Linked DNA regions of Microscilla marina ATCC 23134. The protein of the gene in region 2 interacts with the protein of the main gene of each other region in a pairwise test. Links are inferred from orthologs where the notes say so. Each region holds a gene or a part of one and is shown on either strand. Other genes may lie near its edges.

Region 1 (3,489 bases), on a different replicon or contig from region 2:
TCGAGCAACAAAAACAGTTGTTACAAAAAAAACTATATGAATGGATGGAAGGACAAAGCCAGGTAGATGATATACTGGTAATTGGAGTAGAAATACAAGCAATCCACCCCGAAGCAGATGCTACCTGAAGTAATAAGCTCTCCTATGATTGTTACTTTATTTTAACAATTGCTACTTAAATGAGCATTAATTTATCAAAGACGATAAAATTGATGCTCATTTTTTTATATTTGTTAATTGTGTTTGTTTTGAAGATTAAAATAGAAAATAGTCAACCGTTGGTTAAAATACATTAACACCTAACCCCAAAGTGTATACTTGTCGCTTGAAGCTTCAAGCTTGCTCCTGTAGGGTCTCCCGACTATTATACCAAGAAAATAAAGCATGCAGACTGAACTTAATACTACTGGAAGCACCGAAGTGATTACTTATTTTGTCGACGTGATTTTGCCCGTGCCTATCCCCAAGTTATTTACTTATCGGGTGCCATTGGCCATGAACGACCTTATTCAGGTGGGGGCAAGAGTAATTGTGCAGTTTGGTAGCAAAAAAGTATTGACTGCAGTAGTGGCGCACATTCACAAAAACCCACCTACCAACTACAAAGCAAAGTACTTGCTGGAACTACTGGACGAGGTGCCCATGGTGACTCCCCAACAAATAGAAATGTTTCAGTGGATGGCGGGGTACTATATGTGTTATATTGGTGAGGTACTCAATGTAGCGCTGCCCTCTGGCTTAAAGATAAGCAGCCAGTCAAAGATACAGCTCAACCCCAATGTCGACCTGGTACATGCCGACCTTAGCCACAATGAGCAACGCCTGATAGAAGCCCTGCAAGAAGCCCAGTCATTGTCGTATACCGAAGCCTCTGAAGTGTTGGGGGTGCGCAATATTTATCAATTGATTAAATCACTGGTAGCCAAAGAAATAGTGCTGGTATTTGAAGAAATAAGGGAACGCTATCAGCCCAAAAAGCTCAAAAAAATACGCTTGTGTAAAGAATACATCGAGAAACAAACCTTGGACACCCTTTCCAAGTCGTTGGAAAAAAAGCCCAAGCAACAAGATGTATTGCTAAATTACCTGCGGCACGTACCCGTATACAAAGATTGGATGCTCAATGAGGGTGGGCTTGCCAAATCTGCTTTTACCAAAAACGAGACCTTGTCTAACTCGGCACTTAAGACCTTGACCAAGAATGGCATTTTTGAAGAGTTTGAGATCATAGTATCCCGTTTTGATGAGTACATCCCTGACCCTAACGTAAAAATAGAGCTATCGGAGCGCCAGCAAGAGGTAAGCGGTGAGATTATGCTCAATTTTGAAGAAAAAGATGTGGTGTTGCTGCATGGGGTTACCGGGAGCGGTAAAACGGAGATTTATATAGACCTGATTCAAAAAGTATTTGAGAGTGGTTCACAAGTGCTGTTTTTGCTGCCCGAAATTGCCCTGACTACCCAGATTGTGTCACGCCTTAAGCGTATTTTTGGCAACCAAATGGGCGTTTACCACTCCAAGTTTTCGGACAACGAACGGGTAGAAGTGTGGCAAGGGGTAGTATCGGGCAGGTTTAACTTTGTAGTAGGGGTACGCTCGGCAGTATTTTTACCCTTTGATAACCTGGGGCTTATTATTGTTGACGAAGAGCACGAAAGCTCATACAAACAATACGATCCGGCGCCCCGTTATCATGCCCGCGATATGACCCTGGTCATTGCCCGCCAACAACATTGCAAGGTATTGTTGGGCTCTGCTACCCCATCTACCGAAAGCTTCTACAATGCCAAAATGGGGCGCTATGGTTTGGTACAGCTCAAAGAACGTTATGGCAGTGCCCGCCTGCCCGATATTCAGTTGGTAGATTTGACGGCAGAGCGAAAAAAAATGAAAAAGCGCAGCATTCGCTTCTCTTCTACCTTGGTACAGGCTATCAAAGAACGCTTGCACGTACAAGAGCAGGTTATTTTATTTCAAAACCGCCGGGGCTATTCCCCTTATATGAGTTGTCGTGCTTGTGCCCACATTCCCAAATGCGAAAACTGCGCGGTAAGCCTTACTTACCACATGTACAGCAACGAACTGCGTTGCCATTATTGCGGACATATTGAAGCCCCCCCCCGAAAATGTCCCGCTTGTGGCTCTATGGAGATAGCAACCGTGGGTTATGGTACCGAAAAGATAGAAGATGAACTCAAGGTGATGTTTACGCAGGCAAGGGTGCAAAGGATGGATTTGGATACTACCCGCGCCAAGAATAGTTACCAGCAAATTATTCAAGACTTTGAAAACCAACAAATAGAAATTTTGGTGGGCACTCAAATGCTGAGCAAGGGGCTTGACTTTGACAATGTAAGCCTGGTAGGTATTTTTGACGCAGACCGTATCATCAACTTTCCCGATTTTCGCTCGCACGAGCGGGCTTTTCAGATTATGACCCAAGTAAGCGGACGTGCCGGGCGTAAAGACAAACCGGGTTTGGTTCTTATACAAACGGCCGACACTCAGCAAGACGTTTTGCATAAAATAATTGCCGGAGACTATGAGGGGATGTATCGTAAGGAAATAGAAGACCGACAGTATTTTAAGTATCCACCATTTACCCGATTGATCAAGCTTACTACCAAGCACATAGACAAAGGCGCCAGTGCAAGGGCAGCCCAAATGCTTGCCGATAAGCTTACCACCAAGTTAGGGCGCGACCGGGTGTTGGGTCCTGAAGCCCCTTTGGTTGAAAAGATCAGGAACAAGTACCTCAAAACAATTTTGATTAAACTGGAACGTGAAAAAATTGACCTTAAGGCGGTCAAACACTTTATTCAAGAACAACGCGAAGAAGTCTTATTATCCAAAGAATTTAAAAAGCTGCAAATTGTCATTGATGTAGACCCTATATAATCGGTAATGATGGGTATTAGCCAGGCAAAGCGCCCATTCATCCTTATAAACTACCCTTTATAGTTAAGCGCCCCCATGACCGCGTTTTTATACACCCTGCCAATCGGCAGGGTTTGCCCGTTGAGCTCTATGGTTTCGGCAGTAAACGCCTCTATCCTGTCCATTGCTACTATAAACGAACGGTGCGTACGTACAAATAGGGCTGGTGGCAACGCCTGTTCAAACTGGCTGATGAGTTGTTTGGTAACAATGAGTTTTTGGACAGTATGCAATTTTACATAATCTTTGAGGCTTTCAATGTATAAAATATCTTTGAGGTATACTTTAAGCACTTTGCGGTCTGCTTTTACATAAATAAAAGCATCGACACTGTTGCCCTCCTCATTATTTACCGTGGCCAAACTACCTTCGCTTTGTCGGTAGTACTTGTTGATTGCTTTCAAAAAACGATCAAATGCAATGGGCTTGAGCAAGTAGTCTACCACTTCCAGGTCAAACGCTTCCAAGGCATAATCGCGGTAAGCAGTGGTAAAAATCACCTTGGGAGGATGACTAAGCGTTTTCAGAAAATCTATGCCCGTAATTTGAGGC
Region 2 (3,134 bases):
TCATACAAAAGACCCTTACAAAATATGGTTGTCAGAAATTATTCTTCAGCAAACCAGGGTAAAACAAGGCTTACCCTATTATCAAAAGTTTGTAGAGACTTATCCGCTGGTACAAGATCTGGCAAGTGCCGATGAGCAAAATGTACTGAGACTTTGGCAAGGCTTAGGCTACTACTCGCGGGCTCGCAATTTACACACTGCGGCTAAGTTTGTACACCACGAAAGGGGTGGGGTGTTTCCTGAGAGTTATCAGGAACTCTTAAAAATGAAAGGTGTGGGTGACTATACAGCCTCAGCCATTGCCTCATTTGCTTATAACGAAAAGGTAGCTGTAGTAGATGGCAATGTTTTTAGAGTATTGGCCAGGGTGTTTGGTATAGACACCGACATAGCCAGCCATAAAGGTGCAAAAGAGTTTGGAGCCCTTGCTAAAAGTTTGTTACCCGACGAGCACACTGATGCTTACAACCAGGGAATTATGGAGTTTGGGGCATTACAGTGTACTCCCCAAAAGCCTGACTGTATGTATTGTCCTTTGCAAACTCATTGCGTAGCGTATGCCCAGGGCAAACAAAAGGAGCTGCCTGTAAAAATAAAAAAAATAAAGGTGAAGCACCGTTACTTTCATTACCTCCTGTTTTTTTACAAAAACAATGGGCAAACATTTGTAGCAATGAAACAAAGGGGAAGCCAAGACATTTGGGGTGGGCTATATGATTTTTGGCTGGAAGAACAGCCCAAGTTGTTAAGTGCCATTGATTTGCTGGATGTGATAAATTTGCCACAAGCTCAACTAAAAAAAATGGTAATAGGCAAGGAGTCAGTGATTTATAAACATATTTTGACCCACCAGCGCATACAGGCTAAATTTCATCACATAGAAGTAAAGCCAGCACAAAAAGATTTGCCAATGTTTGATAAGTTGCGTTTTTATGAAGTAAATGAGGTGGCGGCACTGCCCAAACCTGTTTTAATTGACAACTATTTGAATAAAGATTTTTTTTGAGTATTTTTATAAAAGTATTTTAATTTTGCGCCACAAAACCAAACATTAATTAATGGCTAGTTACAATAAAATTATCTTAATAGGACACTTGGGCGATGACCCTGCCGTTCGTGACTTTGAAGGAAGAAAAGTGGCTAACTTTTCTATTGCTGTGAATGCTTATACCAAGCCTGGGGAAGAACCAAAAACAGATTGGTTTAGGGTGTCTTTTTGGGGAAATAACGCCGAAGTGGTAGAGAAGTATTTGAGAAAAGGCAATCAAGTATATGTAGAAGGTAGGCTCTCTACCCGAACCTATACTGACAATACTGGTCAAACCCGTTTTTCGTTAGATGTACAAGGGCAAAACCTTACAATGTTGGGCTCTCGAAGTGATAGTGGTGGTGAGGGTGGCTCTTACCAAAACCAAGGTGGAGGGCAACAACAGCCTGCAGCGCAACCCCAAAACACGAAGCGAGAATCCACTGATACGACTTTTAATGCCGATGAACCGGACGACCTTCCCTTTTAATTTAATCTGCTGGTAACTTGGACTCTGAAACTGAAAGTTTATTTTTTATAAATATATTACTGAACCTGGTTAGTTCTAACCTAATTTTTTATACAGCCAACTTTATTATTTTAGCTGTTTTGTTATTACTTTCCGGATTGATTTCAGGGTCTGAGATTGGCTTATTTTCTTTGTCTTCTGAAGACTTAGACCGTTGTCAGGACAGTGAAAACAGTTCAGAACAGTTGATTGTACAGTTGTTGAAAAAACCACAACGCCTTCTTGCTACGATTCTTATTTTTAATAACCTCATCAATGTAGCCATTATATCCATTGCGACTTATCTTACCTGGGAACTCGTAGGTACCCGCAACCCTCAAGGAGTAGTAATTTTGACCCTTACTGTCATTGTAACAGTAGCTATTTTGTTTTTTGGAGAATTGTTGCCCAAGGTGTATGCCAACCAAAAAAGTTTGTTTTTTGTAAAGCGTACTGTTAAGCTCATCAACATTGCAATGAAAGTTTTTAATCCTTTGTCGTATGTATTGATGCAAATGAGCAACGTAGTAGAAAAACGCATTAAAAAACGAGGGTATCCGGTAGATATTAAAGGGCTGGAAGGGGTGATAGACCGGACAGATACTACCCACAAGCAACGCGAAATTTTAAAGGGTATTGTAAACTTTGGAACTATCACTGCCAAACAAGTAATGACTTCGCGTTTGGCGGTGACTGCCTTTGACATTAATACTGATTTTAGCGAGTTGCTTGAAAAAATACAAGAGTGTGGCTATTCTCGTATTCCTATTTATAGCGATACAATTGATAACATCAAAGGTGTACTATATGTCAAAGATTTGTTGCCTTTCCTTAATGCCAACGAGTCGTTCAAATGGTCAAAACTACTTAGAAAAACTTATTTTATTCCTCCCAACAAAAAAATAGACAAACTTTTACGCGACTTTCAGGAGAAAAGAGTACACTTGGCTATAGTGGTAGACGAGTATGGAGGCACCGCCGGGCTGGTAACTATGGAGGATGTAATAGAAGAAATTGTAGGGGAGGTAAACGATGAGTTTGATGGAGATAGAGAGAAACTATATACCAAAATAGATGAAAATTCGTATTTGTTTGAAAGTAAAATCTCGCTTCATGATTTTTGCAAAATTTTGGGGATTAACAACAACTTTTTTGACGAAGTGAAAGGAGAAAGCGAATCGTTGGGAGGATTATTACTGGAGCGCTTTGCCCGTTTACCCAAACTCAACGAAAATATTGTGTACGATAAGTTTGAGTTTACAGTAGTGGCAATGGGAGTGCGTAAGATTAAGATTGTAAAAGTAGAAATACACGAAGATAACGATGACACAGACAACTAACTGGAATAAGGGTACTTTACTTGCTTTTTTTGTATTTACCTCAATGCTGGGGGTACTTGCTGCCTGTGGGAGCGAAACCAGCGAATACAGCCCCAAACCCAAAGGCTATAACCGGATAGACCTACCCAAGAACAAGTATGTAAAGCTTAAGGAAAAAGCACCTTATACCTTCGAGCTGTCGTCTTATGCCAAAGTACGCCCCGATTCGTCCAGAATAGCCGAGCCTTATTGGTTTCATGTGATTTATCCTCAGTTAAAG

Evidence for each region.
Region 1: the proteins of M23134_RS23055 (region 2) and priA interact in binary tests that used the Escherichia coli proteins (3 or more experiments, as listed by UniProt). The link is inferred for Microscilla marina ATCC 23134 from one-to-one orthologs.

The regions. Positions count from the first base shown.
Region 1 is NZ_AAWS01000008.1:166,133-169,621, reverse strand. The notes cover bases 17-3,141. They hold priA (replication restart helicase PriA), read left to right. Parts: upstream 17-384; coding sequence 385-2,898; downstream 2,899-3,141. Other genes in these bases: M23134_RS09085 (LytR/AlgR family response regulator transcription factor), read right to left, coding at 2,949-3,141; M23134_RS09095 (SpoIIE family protein phosphatase), read left to right, coding at 17-128. Outside these bases: more of M23134_RS09095, read left to right, coding at 1-16; more of M23134_RS09085, read right to left, coding at 3,142-3,489.
Region 2 is NZ_AAWS01000028.1:85,554-88,687, forward strand. Bases 1-2,787 are described here. They hold M23134_RS23055 (single-stranded DNA-binding protein), read left to right. Parts: upstream 1-1,058; coding sequence 1,059-1,517; downstream 1,518-2,787. Other genes in these bases: mutY (A/G-specific adenine glycosylase), read left to right, coding at 1-1,006; M23134_RS23060 (gliding motility-associated protein GldE), read left to right, coding at 1,535-2,787. Also shown: more of M23134_RS23060, read left to right, coding at 2,788-2,875; gliding motility lipoprotein GldD, read left to right, coding at 2,859-3,134. UniProt on the Escherichia coli protein: Plays an important role in DNA replication, recombination and repair. Binds to ssDNA and to an array of partner proteins to recruit them to their sites of action during DNA metabolism. Acts as a sliding platform that migrates on DNA via reptation.